DNA from 3 places in the Ethanoligenens sp. genome. Region 2 is predicted to be linked to each of the others. Evidence: riboswitches for the same ligand, from Rfam matches in the RefSeq annotation. Region 2 holds a riboswitch; each other region holds the start of a gene.
What was found. Region 2 has a riboswitch for thiamine pyrophosphate ahead of ABF463_RS02870 (energy-coupled thiamine transporter ThiT). Riboswitches for the same ligand answer to the same signal wherever they lie in the genome.
Positions count from the first base shown of each region.

Region 1 (5,465 bases), on a different contig from region 2:
GACGACTCCCGTTCGACCTGTTCCAATGTGAGCGCGGCGCGGCGGATTTTGTTGCCGGAATTAAAACCGCAATAGGCGCATCGATTGACGCAGTAATTGGCCAAATAGAGCGGCGCAAACATAAAAATCACGTGCCCGAACTGCCGTATGGTCTCCGCATGGGCGCGCTGTGCCATCTGTTCTAAAAATGGAACTGCCGCGGGAGAGAGCAATGTCAGAAAATCCAGCGGTTCCAGCGTGGATTTTCCAAGCACGCGTTGAACGTCTTGCCCGGTTGTGTTTTGCAGAAAACCGTGAAAGTCGAAATCTTTATAAGTCTGTATGTAGTCGTAAAAATCCATGACAAGCACCTCCTCTTATGCCAATGCACCCGTTTCACCCAAAAAACCCGTCAACGGGGAAGATGCATTGGCGACCACTGATGCGGAACCCAGCCCGCTGCGATAGGCCAACCGTCCCGCACGAATCGCCAGACCGAACGCTTCCGCCATGCCGACGGGGTCTGCCGCGGAAGAAATGCCGGTGTTGAGCAGAACGGCTGCTGCTCCCATTTCCATCGCGTCGGCGGCCTGAGATGGCGCGCCGATGCCAGCATCCACGATGACGGGAATGTCAATTTCGTCAATCAAAATCTGAATAAGGGCGCGTGTTTGCAGGCCGAGGTTGCTGCCGATGGGCGCACCGAGCGGCATGACAGCGGCCGCTCCTGCCTCCTGCAAGCGTTTGGCGCACATCAATTCGGGACAGATGTAGGGGAAGACTTGAAAGCCATCGTCTACCAGAATGCGGGTGGCCTTAAGGGTCTCCTCATTGTCCGGCAGCAGGTATTTCTGGTCGGCAATTACTTCGATTTTAATCCAGTTGCCGCACCCCGCCGCGCGTGCCAGACGTGCGATGCGCACGGCTTCTTCGGCTGTGCGCGCACCGGAGGTGTTGGGCAATAGTGTACAGTTTTTCGGTACAAATTGCAGCAGGTTTTCTTCCGTTGAAGACAGATTGACCCGGCGCAATGCCACCGTGACCACTTCTGCGCCTGCGGCTTCAACTACCTGCGAGATCATTCGGTTGTCGGGATATTTGCCCGTGCCCACAAAAATACGGCTATTGAGTGTTTTGCCGCCGATTTCAAATACGTCGGTTTTCATTGTGCAAATCCTCCTGCTTTGTCCTGTCCGCTGTTTACACGGAGTCAAGACATTCATACCAAATAAAAAGAGCCGCCCTTTCGGACAGCTCACAAAACGTACAACGACAGCAGCTTTCCTACGGTGGGTTTGACCACATCAGGTTCAACGGGTTAAAGGCGTTCGCCTTCTCTCAGCCACTCATGGCACCCCGAGCCTTGGCAATATTTATTATTTCTTTTAGTATACCCTTGTTGCATGGGTTTGTCAATTTTATTCACCGGATGAAACAGGCGATGGCTGCGATAATCCTCCTTCTACAGAAACATGGCTGCCGGTCAATCCTTTGTTCACAATGATTTTGCGGTCGATGCGCTCCTGCAATTCCGAGACATGGGAGATAATGCCCACCAACCGATGGTTTTGTGTCAGGTCGTGCAGGGTACGGATGGCTTGCTCCAGAGACTGTGCATCCAGTGAACCAAAGCCCTCGTCAATGAACAGCGTATCCACCTCTACGCCGCCCGCATATTGCTGGATGACATCCGAAAGTCCCAGCGCCAGAGAAAGTGAGGCTTTGAAAGACTCTCCGCCAGAAAGCGATTTTGCAGAGCGGATTTTGCCGGTATAGTGGTCGAGAACGTCAATATCCAACCCAGATTGTGAGCGGTTGTCTGCTGCTTCTTCTCGCCGCAGCAATTCGTACCGCCCGCCAGCCATCAACCGAAAGCGCTTGTTTGCTTCGGCCAAAATTTGTGTAAAATAGGCCGCTTGTACATATTGTTCAAACATCAATTTTGGTTTGCCGGGTAATTCGCCGCTGGCAGTGCGGGACAGGCGGCTGACAGCTCCAAATGCCCGCTGTGCCGCATCTTGCTCCCGCAGCAACGCCTGTAACGCCGTGAAAGCGCGCCGGTTGTTCTCCAATCGTCCCCGCAGGGTCTGCGTTTGTTCGACAGCCAGCGCTTTTTGTGCTTCCAGTTCCGTCAGTAGTTGCTGTATTTGCGCGGTATCCTGCGGCATTAGACTTTCCGTTTGCATTTCCAGGCGTGTGCGATCTGCCGCCGCCTGTTTGACGGCGTCCCGATAGGTTTCGAGTGTTTGCCGCAACGTATCAATCTCCGGCTGCGTGCGCAGTGCCGCACGGAACGCATCGATATCTGCGAACCCATTTTGCGCATAAATCTGTTGCAGTGCCGCCCGCGCAGTTTCAAGCGTCTGCTGCATTTGGGTGAGCCGCTGGGCATCGTTTTCCAATACGGCGCGACCATTTTCTAAATGGGTTCTGCTTTCCAGATAGGCTTTCTCCGCCGCATCCAGCGCAATTTTGTATTGCTGCCGTTCACTCTGCCATGCCGCCAAGCGCGCTTCCGCTTCCTGCTTTGATGGATACGTCAGCGTACCGCGCAATGCGTCCAAACGGCTCTTGCTGGCACTTGACAAAGCCGTTTGTTCCAGCCGGCGCTGTGTTTGCTCTTTCCATTGTGTCTCCAGTGCGGCGCGTGCCTGAACCTCTGTGCGCTGGGTCTCCTCCTGCCGGGCACGCACCTCCAACTCTTTTTCCAGCACTTGGCGGGCGGTTTCCTGTTCCGATATGGAAGAAGCGACAGTTTGCTGCTCTTGCTTGAGCAATGTTTCCATAGCGCCGACTGTCTCCGGTGTTTGCTGGTCGGAGAACGCCGCCGTGACGTTTTGCCGCAGGTGCGCAGTCGCAGTTTGTAATTCCACCTCTTTTTGCTTGGCCGCCTCGCTTGCTTCCTGAAGAGCTTTGCGCATGGCTTCCGTTTTAGATTTGCAGCTATTCAGTGCGGTTTCACTTGGCGCATCTTTGGGCAATGCCGCTTTCTGCGGATGGGTATACGAACCGCATACGGGGCAAGGCTGCCCGTCCTGTAGAGCCACGGCGAGCAGGCCGGCCTGTGCGCGGAAGAACGAGGCTTCCATCTGTGCATATGTCTGCGCCGCTTGTTCGTAGACTTTTGCGGCGGTCTCGCAGTCTGCCTGCCGCGCTTTCTGCATCTTGTATATTTTCCGGATAGACTGGATTTCTGACACCAATGCGTCCAGCATTTTAGCACGCGCCTGTAACAGGTTGAGCTTTGTTACGCAAGCTTGCAGGTGCAATGCGCAGTCTGCCGATTCCGCCAACTGTTTTTGCAGGTTTTCCAGCTCGCTATCCAGTGCCGTTCGCTTTTGTTCCAACGCTTGTATGGCTTGTGTGCAGACGGAGAGCGAGCGGGAGACCTTGGCATCCTCTTGAATGAGTGATTCCAGCTGTGCGTATTGCGGCAGCGTTTTGGTTAGGCGGTCGATGGCGGCGGTGCGCTGTTCATCTACAGGCAATTGTGCGCGCAAGGTCTGATAGGTTGCACGCGAATGTTCAACTTGGGGCTCGAGTGCGGCGAGGGCCTCCGTCTGGACACGTATGCTTTCCATCAATTGGCATTGCGCGTGTTCCTCTCGCGTATATGCGTCATATGTGGGTTTGACATGGTAGAGCGCTCTTTCGGAAGCGAGCAGGACGTTTTCTTGCTTTTCGATGCTGTCAGCACGTTCCGCCAGTTCGTTTTGGCGGCCGATTACATGGTCTTTTTCCGCAAACAGACGATTGACCGCCTCCGCCTTTGTCCGTGTTTCAATCTGTTTGGCGATGGCTTTTTCCAACGCTTGCACTTGTTGAACGATGGTTTGAAGCGCCGCCGCGTCCTGCTCGTTGCAGTCCCGCAAGGCTTGTCTGATATCCAGCGCGGCATGGACGTCCTGTCTGGCAAGCAGTTCCTGCAATGCGGACGTATTTTCCGCGGGGGGCGGCAGAATGCCATTTAGGCATTGCAAAATGGCCTGTGCATTCGATTCACAGCGCCGACGCGCGTCTTTATCGCGAGCTTTAAGCGCATCCTGTATGGAAAGATATAGTCCTGTTTGGAAAATGCGACGGAAAATGGCGGCGCGTTCCCGATTTTCAGCCAACAGCAGGCGCAGAAATTCACCCTGTGCAATCATAGCAATCTGCCGGAACTGCCCGACTGTGATGCCGAGCAGTTCCTCCATACGGGCAGTTACCTCCCGACTGCCCGTAACAACCGCGCCATCCGGCAGCGTGAGCGCCGCGTCCGCATTTTCGATCGTCATGCCCTGCCCGTTTTTCTTAGGCCGCTCATATTTTGGATTGCGCGTGACGGTGTATACAGCACAACGGTGCAGAAACGTAAAGGTGACGAACGTTTTGCAGTTGGGTCGGGTGAAATCGCTGCGCAAAGTGTCCGGTGTGCGGATAGTGCCGCTGGCTTCTCCGTAGAGTGCGAACGCAATCGCGTCGAACAGCGTCGTCTTGCCGGCTCCGGTGTCTCCTGTGATAAGGAACAGGCCGCTGTCTCCAAATGAATCGAATGGGACATCCTCTTGTTCTGCATAGGGGCCAAATGCGCTCATGGTCAAATGCAATGGTTTCATCGCGCTTGTTCCTCCATTTCTCGCAGGACTTGCGCCAATACAGCCTGTTCCTCATCAGAAAGTGCCGTGCCGTTTTGACTTTTGTAAAACTCTGAAAAGAGCTGGAGCGTGCTTTTCTGTGCAATATCCGACGCGGCACTTTCAGAGGGCGTGTTCGGCAGCGTGTGCTCATTTTCAAAATCCAGCCGCATGAGGTTTGGATAGGATTGTCGCAGCCGTCCCACCGCATCGTAAATATCTTCTGTATCGGTGAGGGTGGCATGGATGTAATCCAGTGTGGGGGCGGCGGCGGCACACAGCAGTTCCGCGATAGGCCCTCTGATTTCCCGCATGTCCCGCAGAGGGGACAAGGGAACCATGCGCAATGAGACTTGTCCTTTTTCAGCGAGTTCGACCAGTGTGACGGATTTATGTTGCCGCGCTTCGGAAAACGAATATTTGAGCGGGGAACCGGCATAACGCACAGTGTCCCGTCCGATGCGCTGCGGTCCGTGCAGATGACCGAGCGCGACGTAGTCAAATGCGTCAAAAACAGATACGTCCACATTATCCAACCCGCCCACGGAAATGGTTTCCGAGTCACAGCGCGCCGGTTCCGCCGCTCCGCTGGTTACAAATTGGTGCGCTACCAGCACATTGCGTGCGGCGGAGTCTGCCGGGCAGGCGGCAAGCGCAGCGCACACGGCATCTGTATAGCTGTCTAATGACATTTCTGGAAAAAAAGGTGCGGCAGCAGCTGGTTTCAAAAAAGGGAGCAGAAAGATGTTGACCGGTCCGAACGTGTCGGTCAGCGTAATCTTTTGGGGGGCACCGTCAAAAACGCCCGCGATATGCACTTGATTTCTTTGGAAAATGTGGCTGCCGAAACCCAGACGTTCTGGAGAATCA
Region 1 is NZ_JBDNLG010000013.1:20,175-25,639, forward strand. Features, by position in the region: gene thiH (2-iminoacetate synthase ThiH) at 1-341, opposite strand, end outside; gene ABF463_RS03540 (thiazole synthase) at 357-1,145, opposite strand; TPP riboswitch at 1,244-1,348, opposite strand; gene ABF463_RS03545 (AAA family ATPase) at 1,398-4,577, opposite strand; gene ABF463_RS03550 (exonuclease SbcCD subunit D) at 4,574-5,465, opposite strand, start outside.
Region 1: another riboswitch for thiamine pyrophosphate. It lies ahead of ABF463_RS03540 (thiazole synthase); the one in region 2 lies ahead of ABF463_RS02870 (energy-coupled thiamine transporter ThiT).

Region 2 (5,465 bases):
AAAGAGGCCTTTTGCAAATTTAATAATAGCGGAAATCACAGTGGCTGGGGACATGTCAGCACGGTGCATCCAGCACAGCAAAAATGAGGGAATATAAGGGTACAAAAGCGTCAATGTTTAGCCCAATATGAAAGAAGGCGTAAAGAGGAGCATCAGTGAAATTTAGGCTGGCTAAAACGGGCTTGGGGCTCGATCAGTGACCGGCATGGACGATAGAGCAAAATCCCTACGACCAGGCAGATGGCAAGGTCTGGAAGAAGATAGAACGCATTATAGAGGACAGAATAGGCCAATACATGTCCTTTTAAGAATGCGAGCGATTTTGGAAAACTGCCCACGTCGAACGCATATGCGTAAAAAATAACGACACCCGAGATGACGTGCGATACAAACCGAATGGCTACTGCTGTTACTATACCGAGCAGAAACTTGACAAAACCTCTGCCATAAATTCCGGCGAGACCCAGCGCTGAAAACGCAATGATATAATCAAGAAATGCAGATCCCACAATGCTTTGCCAGTGCATACCAGCAAAACTGGAAAGCAACCCTCCATCCAGTAGCAGTTTGATAATTGAGAATGTAAAACCGGTTAGTAGCCCCCATTTTGGGCCGTATTTATAGCCGGCGATAAGAATCGGAAGCATACTGCAAAAGGTGATTTCTCCGCCGAGCGGCATTTGCCACAGTTTTAGTAGACTGAGTACGACGGCAAGCGCGATTAATATTCCGCTTTCCACCAAGCGCAAAGTCCTTGCGTTCATTCTGGTTCTGGTTCCCCTGTTGAATGCTTGTTTTTGATTTTTCATTGTATTTACCTCCAATATACAAAAAACTGCGCTGGAAAACCGGCGCAGTTAAGTCTTCGTATTCCTACGCCGGCATTATCCGGATCAGGTTTCTGGGTTAGAAATATCAAAACATTTCTTCTCAGCCGAAATCATTCAGCACCCCATTCAATTGTTTTCCAATTATAATACATGTGTTTTCTTCTGTCAAGAAAGGCACACCGCTTCTCGCAGGCTTCCTTTGGGCAAAGACGGGCATATGTCTTATAACATGCACATTGTTATTCGCTGCAGGAATCGTACACACGCGGGGTATCTATGCACACAGCTTCTTTAAAGGTCTTGTGCCCGCTGGAATTTGCGGGGGAAGCTTTGCTGTCCGCCATAAAAATCCTCCTAAAGCGTAATGTAATTTCACTACACTACCATTCTATGAGGATGGACGGGAGATGTGATTGTATCAAAGTTTTTTCAGCCGGGCAAAATTGGCCATCAGTTTTTTGGTGCCGCAAGTATCAAATGCGATTTCCAGCAGCGTGTCTCCGCCCATAGATTTTGCTGATAATACTAAGCCATGACCGAATGTACCATGCCCAACGGCATCTCCTGGTGCGAACACGATTTTGGTTTGTACGGGTCTGGATACACCGGGGCGATCTAACTTGACCGGCGCGACAGGTGCCGCACGACGTATCTGCGGACGCTCGAAATGCGGCCGCATATCCTGCGCGTCTTTCAAGCTGTTTGGTATCTCATCCAGAAAACGAGACGGGCGATTGCGCACAGTCGTTCCAAATAACATGCGTGAGCCGGCGCAGGTCAATGTCAGACGACTTTTGGCGCGTGTAATGCCCACATACGCCAACCGACGTTCTTCTTCCAATTGCTCGGGATAAATCATGACACTCTGTCCGGGAAACACGCCCTCTTCCATGCCAGCTATAAATACGGCGGGAAATTCCAACCCTTTTGCGGCATGGATGGTCATCATCACGACAGTATCCGCCTGTCCGTCATAGTTGTCGATATCAGTCATCAGCGCTGCTTCTTCCAAAAAGCCTTCCAAAGAAGGTTCATCGGTGTTCTGTTCATAGTCGGCGGCGTTGGAAATAAGCGTGCTCAAATTTTCCTTGCGGCTTTTTGCTTCGTCGTCATCCCCAAGGGCAGAAAGATACCCACTCTCCTCCATCACCATGCGAATCAGTTCGTGCGGCGGAACCAACACGCATTGCCCCCGCATCCGTTCCAAGAAATTCATAAACGACTCGATACGCGCTGTTTTTTTGGAGAAATATTCATATTCCTGACAATGATCGAACACTTCATATAATGTTTGTCCGGTCTGTTCAGCAATTTGTTGTACGGCTGCCATGGTTGCGCTGCCAATGCTGCGTTTCGGTGCATTGACGATCCGCGAAAAATGCAGATTGTCACCCGGGTTGTTGATGACGCACAGATAGGCCATCATATCTTTGATTTCCAACCGCTCGTAGAACCGGTGCCCACCAATAATCCGGTAGGGGATACCCATACGCACAAAGGCCTTCTCAATCGGGCCGGACTGTGCATTCATTCGGTATATAACCGCCTGATCGGAAAATTTCATGCCGGCCTTAACATTATCTAAAATAGAATTGGCAATAAACAGCGCCTCACTGCTCTCATCTTCAAAGCGGCAGGCTCTGACCCGGTCCCCCGCCGGATTTTCCGTCCAAAGTTTTTTGCTTTTCCGGCCGGCGTTGTTTGCGATGACGGCGTTGGCCGCATCAAGGATCGCCGAGGTGGAGCGGTAATTCTGTTCCAGCTTGACAACCCGTGCGTTTTTGAATTGTTTTTCAAAACTCAAAATATTTTCAATTGTAGCGCCCCGGAATTTGTAGATGCTCTGATCGTCATCACCGACTACGCAGAGATTTTGACTTCTGCCGGCCAACAAACTGATGAGTTTATATTGTACAGGATTGGTATCTTGGTATTCGTCCACCAAGATATACCGAAACCGTCGCGCATAATGGTCCAGCACATCTGGATTTTTTTCAAACAGCATAACGGTCAGGCGCAGCATATCGTCAAAATCCAGCGCATTGGCTTGCCGCAGCGCCTGTTGATATTTGTAGTACACGGTGGCAATTTTTTTTAGACGAAAATCATCCCCTGCATCCAGTTCAAATGCGGCAGGACTCATATTCTTTTCTTTGGCACGACTAATGGCAGGCAGAGCTGTTTTATTAGCAAAACTGCGGTCATCACCGGCAACATCACGGCAACACTCCCGTAATACCCGAATGCTGTCGTCTGTATCGTAGATTGTGAAAGAGCGCGAATAGCCCAGTTCCAGCTTGTCAATCTCCCGACGCAGGATGCGCGAACATGCAGAATGGAATGTACATGCCCAAAGTTCCATCGCCTGTTCGCCGAGCATGTTTTCCAGTCGGCTTTTCATTTCATTTGCGGCTTTGTTGGTGAAAGTGATGGCAAGCAGCGCCCATGCGGGTGGTGCGTCCACAGCCAATAACTCCCTGAGCCGTTCATCTTGAAACGCGTTTTTTTCCAGGCAGTCTTTCAGATAGGTGAGATCGGATTCCGTCAGGTTTTCCGGAATCGCATCGCTTTCATAAGCAGAGCCATATTTTAAGATGCAGGCGACACGGTTGACCAGTACGGTGGTTTTTCCGCTGCCGGCTCCCGCAAGGACCAAAAGTGGTCCTTGTGTTGCAAGAACAGCCTGCCTCTGCCGGTCATTCATGCGGGAGAACTCCGCTTCAATAATTTTTTTTCGCAATGTAAGAAATTCGCTGCGTATATTCATGTTTTATTTACCCCTGCTTAAGCGATAATGAAGAACTGTTTTACAACATCCACTGATAAGCGTATTGCACGGGTCACGGCAACACACAAGTACCCCTTATTTTATGCTATTTTCTCGTAAAAAGCAAACCTACATAGAAATCAGAGAAAGGCGTGTATATCTGCCAACGGATTTCGGGTGCTCCCATCGCCTTCTTCACTTTCCTCATTTGGAATGTTTCAAGACCATTCACGCGGTTTTCATAAATCCGTCACAAATTTTCCGCATACTGATACTGGATTTAATTAATCACACGCGGGTCTACCGCGTGATAAAACGGGGGAATACCATATGAAAAAACCGTGGCGGACAAAAGACGCGCCGCAAAGCAGCACATCCTTGGATCCGGGCACACGGCAAAGTGGAGTCAAGTGGTATCGAAAAACATGGTTTAGAGTGACAGCTGTAATAGTTGTAGTTGCCATTGTGGGAGGCAGTGTTGTCATCTACCATGTGTCGGCATCGGCCAATGCACCAGTATCCACCACCACATTTCGCTTGGCGCAGGCTCGAACGGGAAATGTGGAAAAAACCGTTTCCGGGACCGGTACGGTGTCCAATGCCGCACAGGAGACGTTGACCGCTCCGGATGCCGGCACGGTGGACAGCGTTTCTGTCAAAAGTGGGGACACTGTGAAGCAAGGCCAGGTACTCGCACATATCAACAGCCCAGCAGCGCAGCAAACGCTCGAAACCAAGCAGGCTGCACTTACACAAGCGCAGAACACGCTTGCAAACGCACAAGCCTCCCTGAACAACCTGTATGTTACGGCGCCGCTTGCCGGGCGGATCAAATCGGTGCAGGTATCCGCGGGAGATACTGCCTCGACGGTCAGTGCGCTTGGCTATCTCTGTTATCTTTCCACCAGCCGCTCGATGACGCTGACGATTTCTGGAGCACAGACATCTGTTGCAAACGGAGCCGCCGTTAATGTAGGACTGAGTGACGGCGGCACGGTGGCCGGAACAGTTACAGCAGTCAGCGGTGGGCAAGGGGGAGCTTCAAGTATCACGGTTACCATCGGTACGGATACCCCGGCAGTCGGCTCAACGGCCACGGTGACGACGACTGATGGGAAATCAGTAGGCAGCGGCACATTGGCGCTCGTCAACTATTACAAGATCACATCTTCCGGCTCGTCCAATGCTTCCGGTGGTTCCGGTAATAGTGGTTCCGGAAACAGCGGCGGAACGGCTGGAAGCTCCAGTGGCAGTTCTATTACCAATGTATACGTGAGTGAAAACCAGATGGTCGGCAAAGCACAGAACCTGTTTAAGCAGGACGGCACCTCACTGAACAACACCATTGCTTCCGACCAGCAGGCGGTCACGTCCGCGCAAAACGACGTTGCTTCCGCGCAAGCTGCCGTGGATGCCAACAACATCACCAGTCCAGTCAACGGCACTGTTACTTCGGTGGGGGTAAAAGTAGGGGATAGTGTGGCGAGCGGCGGGACTATTGCAGGGGTGATTGATCCCACACAGATGGAAACGCAGGTGTCTGTCAATGAAGATGATATTGGCAGTGTCAAGACGGGGCAAACCGCCAATGTGACACTCAGCGCAATTCTCGGCAAAGCATACACTGGCACGGTGACAGAGGTTGACACCATCGGCACCAATTCTAATGGCGTGGCAACATTCAATGTCATGGTCGGCATCAATAACCCTGACAATGTTTTAGTTGGCATGTCCACCAATGTGAATATTGTAACCCAAAGTGTCCAGAATGTGGTGACGGTTCCTGCGGCCGCAGTTTTGGAAAAACGGGGGACCACAGGATATGTTATCCCATCTTCAAGCGTAACCGATTCCAACGGCAAAGCTAA
Region 2 is NZ_JBDNLG010000010.1:46,773-52,237, reverse strand. Features, by position in the region: gene ABF463_RS02870 (energy-coupled thiamine transporter ThiT) at 153-809, opposite strand; TPP riboswitch at 854-965, opposite strand; gene ABF463_RS02865 (ATP-dependent helicase) at 1,249-3,597, opposite strand; gene ABF463_RS02860 (HlyD family efflux transporter periplasmic adaptor subunit) at 3,928-5,465, shown strand, end outside.

Region 3 (5,465 bases), on a different contig from region 2:
ACCGCCCACGCAGCTGGAAATGCAACATATGTATGGCCTCGCCCAGCAAACGCATGATAAACAGCAATGCCAAAAGCCAAAAACCCTGCCAGAGTGCACCGCCAAACAGAATGCAAAACAAAAACACTCCCGGAGCGGCATAAAGCAGACGAAGAACTCCATCCCCCAGCAATATAGTCGTCAGATACATACGCGCGTCCATACGCATTAACCGGATGGATACGAATGCTTGTTTGGTGTTACGCTGCGCGGCAGATAGATAGAGAGGACCGGTCAACAGATTGAACACGGCAAACAGATACAGATAATTTTCAAATCGCAATGCGCCGTATGGACGCATGGAAAAAAGCACCGTCGGCAGCCCAATCAGTACCCCCACAAAAAAAAGAGATTTCAAAACCTGCAAAAAGACATTTACAATGGCGGCTGCCACGGACAGGCTCTTTTTCAACCCAAAATTTCCATAGGAGCGCTCTGGAATCAGCTTTCCCACCAATGGCAGACGGCGAAAAAAATACAACACGCCGTTCACGGTAGATGATACGGATATTTGAAAAAGCAAAAATAAGGTTTTAAACATCTTTTTCATCCTTCAGCATATCCAAAATTTTCGCTTCAAATGTGTTGCTGTGCAAGGTGGCCTCATCGATTGACGATAGGCTTCCCTCGTGCAGCACCACCACTTCATCGCAGAGGTCGGTCGCCAGCTGTAGAATATGGGTCGAAAAAATCAGAATATGTTTGCTGCGGATGGCGCGCAGCAACTTTTTGATTTCCAGTGCGACTACTACATCGAACGATGTGAGCGGTTCGTCCAGCAAAATTACCGGTGGCCGTGCGATGAGGAATAACAGCATTTGCAGTTTGTTCTTCATCCCGTGGGAATACTCTTTAATGAGCCGGTTCCTATCCTCCCGCTCAATCTTGATCAGATCGAAATAATCATCGATCGTGTTGGTGGTTTTTATGTGTGCCGCCTGTATCTCCATATAAAACTTCAAGAACTCATAGCCAGTAAGAAATTCCGGGAGAATCGGTGTTGCAAACACATACCCGATATCTTCCGGTGTCAGCGGGCGGCGCTGCCCATCCTGCTCAAGCATTACCGTACCGCCGTCCGGCGCGAGGTCGCCCGAAAGGCAGTTAAACAATGTAGTTTTACCCGCGCCGTTTCGACCGAGCAGACCATAGATTTTGCCTTGCTCAAAGGTGAAATCCACCTTTTTTAGCACCTGCTTTTCACCAAACGCTTTTTTCATTTCTTGAATGACCAGTCTGTTCATGCCATCTCCTCCGTTTGTCTGCCCTTTTTGAATAATTGTGTGGCTGTAATAATACAATATTACATATAGCAACTGTTTTTGTCAATCGCTTTTATAAAAAAACCGGCGTGCGAAAAATCCGCACACCGGTCAAAATATTGCCTTTAATCGAAAAGCGCTTCCATATCCAGTCGTTTCTGCACAATATCCTTGCAGAAATCAGAGCTGTGGGATACGAACACCACCGCACCTTCAAACGCGGCGATCGCCTCTTCCAACTGCGCGATGGCTTTCACATCCAGATGGTTGGTGGGCTCATCCAGCACCAGCAGGTTGCAGGGACGCAGCACCAGTTTGCAAATTTTTACTTTTGCTTGCTCCCCGCCGCTCAAACTCGATAGGCTTTGCAGCACATGTTCGGCACGCAAGCCGCATTGCGCCAGCTTGGCGCGGATTTCTTTGTCACGCAAGGTCGGAAATGCGTCTTTCACTTCAGCCAAGGCGGTTCGCTCGGGCTGTTCCCAATGATGTTCCTGCTCATAATATCCGATAACCGTGTCTTCATCCAACCGCAGTACACCACCCAGTTTCGGGATTAGCCCACACACGGTTTTCAAAAAAGTCGATTTGCCGATCCCGTTGAACCCACTGATGCACACCTTTTCGCCCGCTCGGATCTGCAAGTCTATTTTGGGCAGCAGCTGTTCGTGGTAGCCGACTTCCAACCCACGAATCTTGACCAGCACTTTGGGAGACACTTTGCGGTATTGAAACTGGAAGGTTGGTTCAGGGTCGTTCTGGGGTTTCTCCAGCCTGTCCATTTTTTGCAGTTGCTTGCGACGGCTTTGTGCCATCGCCGTAGTAGACGCACGTGCCAGATTGCGGCTCACATAATCCTCCAGCTTCGCAATTTCTTTTTGCTGGCGGTGATAATTGCGCGCATATTCTTCCGCACGCTGCTCTTTTTGACGCACAAAACTCTCGTATGTGCCGTTATATCGCGTAACAGCGTAGTTCTGGATATCACAGATGCAGTTGACAACCCGGTTGAGAAACGTAAAATCATGTGAAACCAGGATAAACGACCCTTTAAATGCAGCCAGATATTTTGCCAGCCACTCGATATGCGCATGGTCAAGGAAGTTGGTAGGTTCGTCGAGCAGCAGCACATCCGGCGTTTGCAGCAAAAGTTTGGCCAGCATAACTTTGGCGCGCTGTCCCCCGCTCAGTTTGCTGACCGGCGTATCCAAGCCAAACGCTTTGATGCCCAGCCCCGCCGCCACTTTTTCCACATCGCTGTCAATGGCATAAAAATTGCCGCTGTCCAATATATCCTGCGCGTCGCCCATCTGCTGCAAAAGTTCCTGCAATTTTACGTCGTCCTTGCACGAAACGATCATTCCGTTCAATCGCTCGATTTCAGCCGCGGCGTCATATAAATACTGAAATGCCGTTTTTAAATATGCTCCTACCGAATCGGCATCCTTGATCTGTGCCTGTTGATCAAGATAACCGACCCGTATCTTGGGGTTCCAAAAAATGCGCCCATCATCCGGAATAGTGATACCCGCCAGCATGGTGAGCAGTGTACTCTTCCCCGCGCCGTTGTAGCCGGTCAGGCCCATTTTGTCTCCGCGAAACAAAGACAGCCCCGTATCTCTAAAAACGACCTTATCCCCAAATGTATGGGAAAGATTTGTAACTTCCAATAAACTCAATGTCTGTATCTCCTTTTAGCACGGCTGGAACGCCGCTGATCCTGTTATTTCAGTTAAAACTGCAATGGCAAGGCGTGCAATTCGGCCGTTTGCGCTGGAAACACAACAAAAAACACCGCATAGGCCAGACGACCTTTTGCGGTGCAAAAAGCCTCCATCATCGGGTATTTCCGCGGTCAAACAAGCCAAAAGGGCGCACTTACCCCTTTTTAGGCTGCTTCACTGCCAAAAATACCGAAACCGATGACAAAAGGCATTCTCCTTCATTCATGAATTGGCTGAGCAAATCACTGCCAACCAGCTTGTATTATAAAATACGGGATAACAATTGTCAAGGTGGTGCGCACGGTCGCTTGTGTATCAGTGTCGGTTTGCCAAACATGCTGGACAGTAAATTGGTAAATTCAGGGTCATTATTTGTCTGCACACACTCAACAGTGTGGTCCTACACGCGTAGAAGGACAGTCCGCCCGCCTGCCTTTACTTTTAGGCAAACGTATGCTATACTGTTTTTATTATACGCATGGGTATGCCTGTGCGTAGGACAATCACATATTGTTTGCGGGGGGACCGTTTCGGTTGAGAAGGTTAAAACCTGACCCTTTGAACCTGTTAGTTAAGACTGGCGTAGGGAAGCAAACGCAGCATTTCTGTTGCGTATCAAGCGTCTGCCTTTCGGGCAGACGCTTTTCTGATGGGTTTCCTGCGATTCTATGGAGGAGAACTGCATAATGTCATACACCACACAGATGGATGCTGCCGCTCAGGGCATCCTGACCGAACAAATGCGCGCCGTCGCCGAAAAAGAGGGAATGGACCCGCAGCTGCTGATGAAGCGTGTTGCCTCCGGACGCATCGCCATCCCGGCAAATAAGAACCATACGTCGCTGGTGCCGGAAGGCATCGGCGAGGGCATGAAAACCAAGATCAATGTCAACCTCGGCGTTTCCAAGGACTGCTGCAACATGGACGCGGAGCTGGAAAAAGTCAAGGAAGCCATCAACCTCAAGGCTGAAGCCATCATGGATCTCAGCTCCTATGGAAAAACGGGCGAGTTCCGCCGCCGCCTCATCGAGATGTCTTCCGCATCTATCGGCACTGTGCCGGTCTATGATGCCGTAGGTTTCTATGACAAAGATCTCGCGGACATCACGGCGGATGAATTCATCCGCGTCTTCGAACAGCACGCCCGGGACGGCGTGGACTTCATGACGGTACATGCGGGCATCAACCAAAGCACTGCCGCCACGTTCGCCCGCAACGGCCGCAAGCTCAACATCGTCTCGCGCGGCGGTTCGCTCATCTATGCATGGATGCAGCTGAAAAATGCGGAAAACCCCTTCTATGAGCGATTCGACGAACTGCTTGACATCTGTGAAAAATATGATGTAACACTGAGCCTCGGCGACGCCTGCCGTCCCGGCTGTATCGCGGATTCCACCGACGCCAGCCAGATTCATGAGCTGATGACCCTGGGCGAACTGACCAAACGTGCATGGGCACGCCACGTGCAGGTGATGATCGAAGGGCCGGGTCACATGCGCCTGAACGAAGTGGCCGCCAACGTGCAGTTGGAAAAACGGCTCTGCCACGGCGCGCCGTTCTACGTACTGGGCCCGCTGGTGACCGACATCGCACCCGGTTACGACCACATCACCAGCGCCATCGGAGGCGCTGTGGCAGGCATGGCAGGTGCAGATTTCCTCTGCTATGTTACGCCCGCGGAACATCTGCGGCTGCCCACTTATGACGATATGCGCGAAGGTATCTTCGCCGCGAAAATTGCCGCCCATGCCGCGGACCTTGCTAAAGGCGTGGACGACGGCAAACGGGACGATGCGATGGCAGACGCCCGCCGTGCCCTCAACTGGGAGAAAATGTTTGAACTCGCCATCGACCCCGAAAAAGCGCGCCGCTACCGCAAGGAATCTTTTCCGGAGGACAGCAGCACCTGCACCATGTGCGGGAAAATGTGCTCGGTGCGCAACATGAACAGCGTAATGGAGGGCAAAGACGTCAATATCATCTAAGCCTTGCCCACGTTGTTTTAGCGAATAAACACACAGCCTGCAAACCAAGGCTGTTGCGGTGCAGCTTTGCATACCGCGGCAGCCTTTTTTCTGTTTTTGCTTGGAAAACCTGCACACACCCGCTCATTCCGCATCGCTGCCGGCTCGAACTTTCGCCGGAATCCGGCGGTAAGTTCTGCCTGTTTGTGTATCCGCACGGACAGCTCACTGCGCGTGGACACGGGCGTGCTTGCGGCTCTTCCCACCAAACAAAATACTCGACAGCACCGGCCCGATGAGCGTGTAGCCCACCACCCGCAAGGTCGCGGCAAACCCCAATGGAGCGGTGCCAAAAACCGGACGCAGTGTGGGTACACAAATAACGACCAGCATCAATGCACCGGAAACCAGCGCGGCCGCAACCAACCAGATATTATTGAACAACGGGATATGCGGCAGCGTGAGCCGCTCGGATT
Region 3 is NZ_JBDNLG010000050.1:5,950-11,414, forward strand. Features, by position in the region: gene ABF463_RS08775 (hypothetical protein) at 1-580, opposite strand, end outside; gene ABF463_RS08780 (ATP-binding cassette domain-containing protein) at 573-1,283, opposite strand; gene ABF463_RS08785 (ABC-F family ATP-binding cassette domain-containing protein) at 1,427-2,980, opposite strand; TPP riboswitch at 3,534-3,632, shown strand; gene thiC (phosphomethylpyrimidine synthase ThiC) at 3,712-5,010, shown strand; gene ABF463_RS08795 (cation-translocating P-type ATPase) at 5,215-5,465, opposite strand, start outside.
Region 3: another riboswitch for thiamine pyrophosphate. It lies ahead of thiC (phosphomethylpyrimidine synthase ThiC); the one in region 2 lies ahead of ABF463_RS02870 (energy-coupled thiamine transporter ThiT).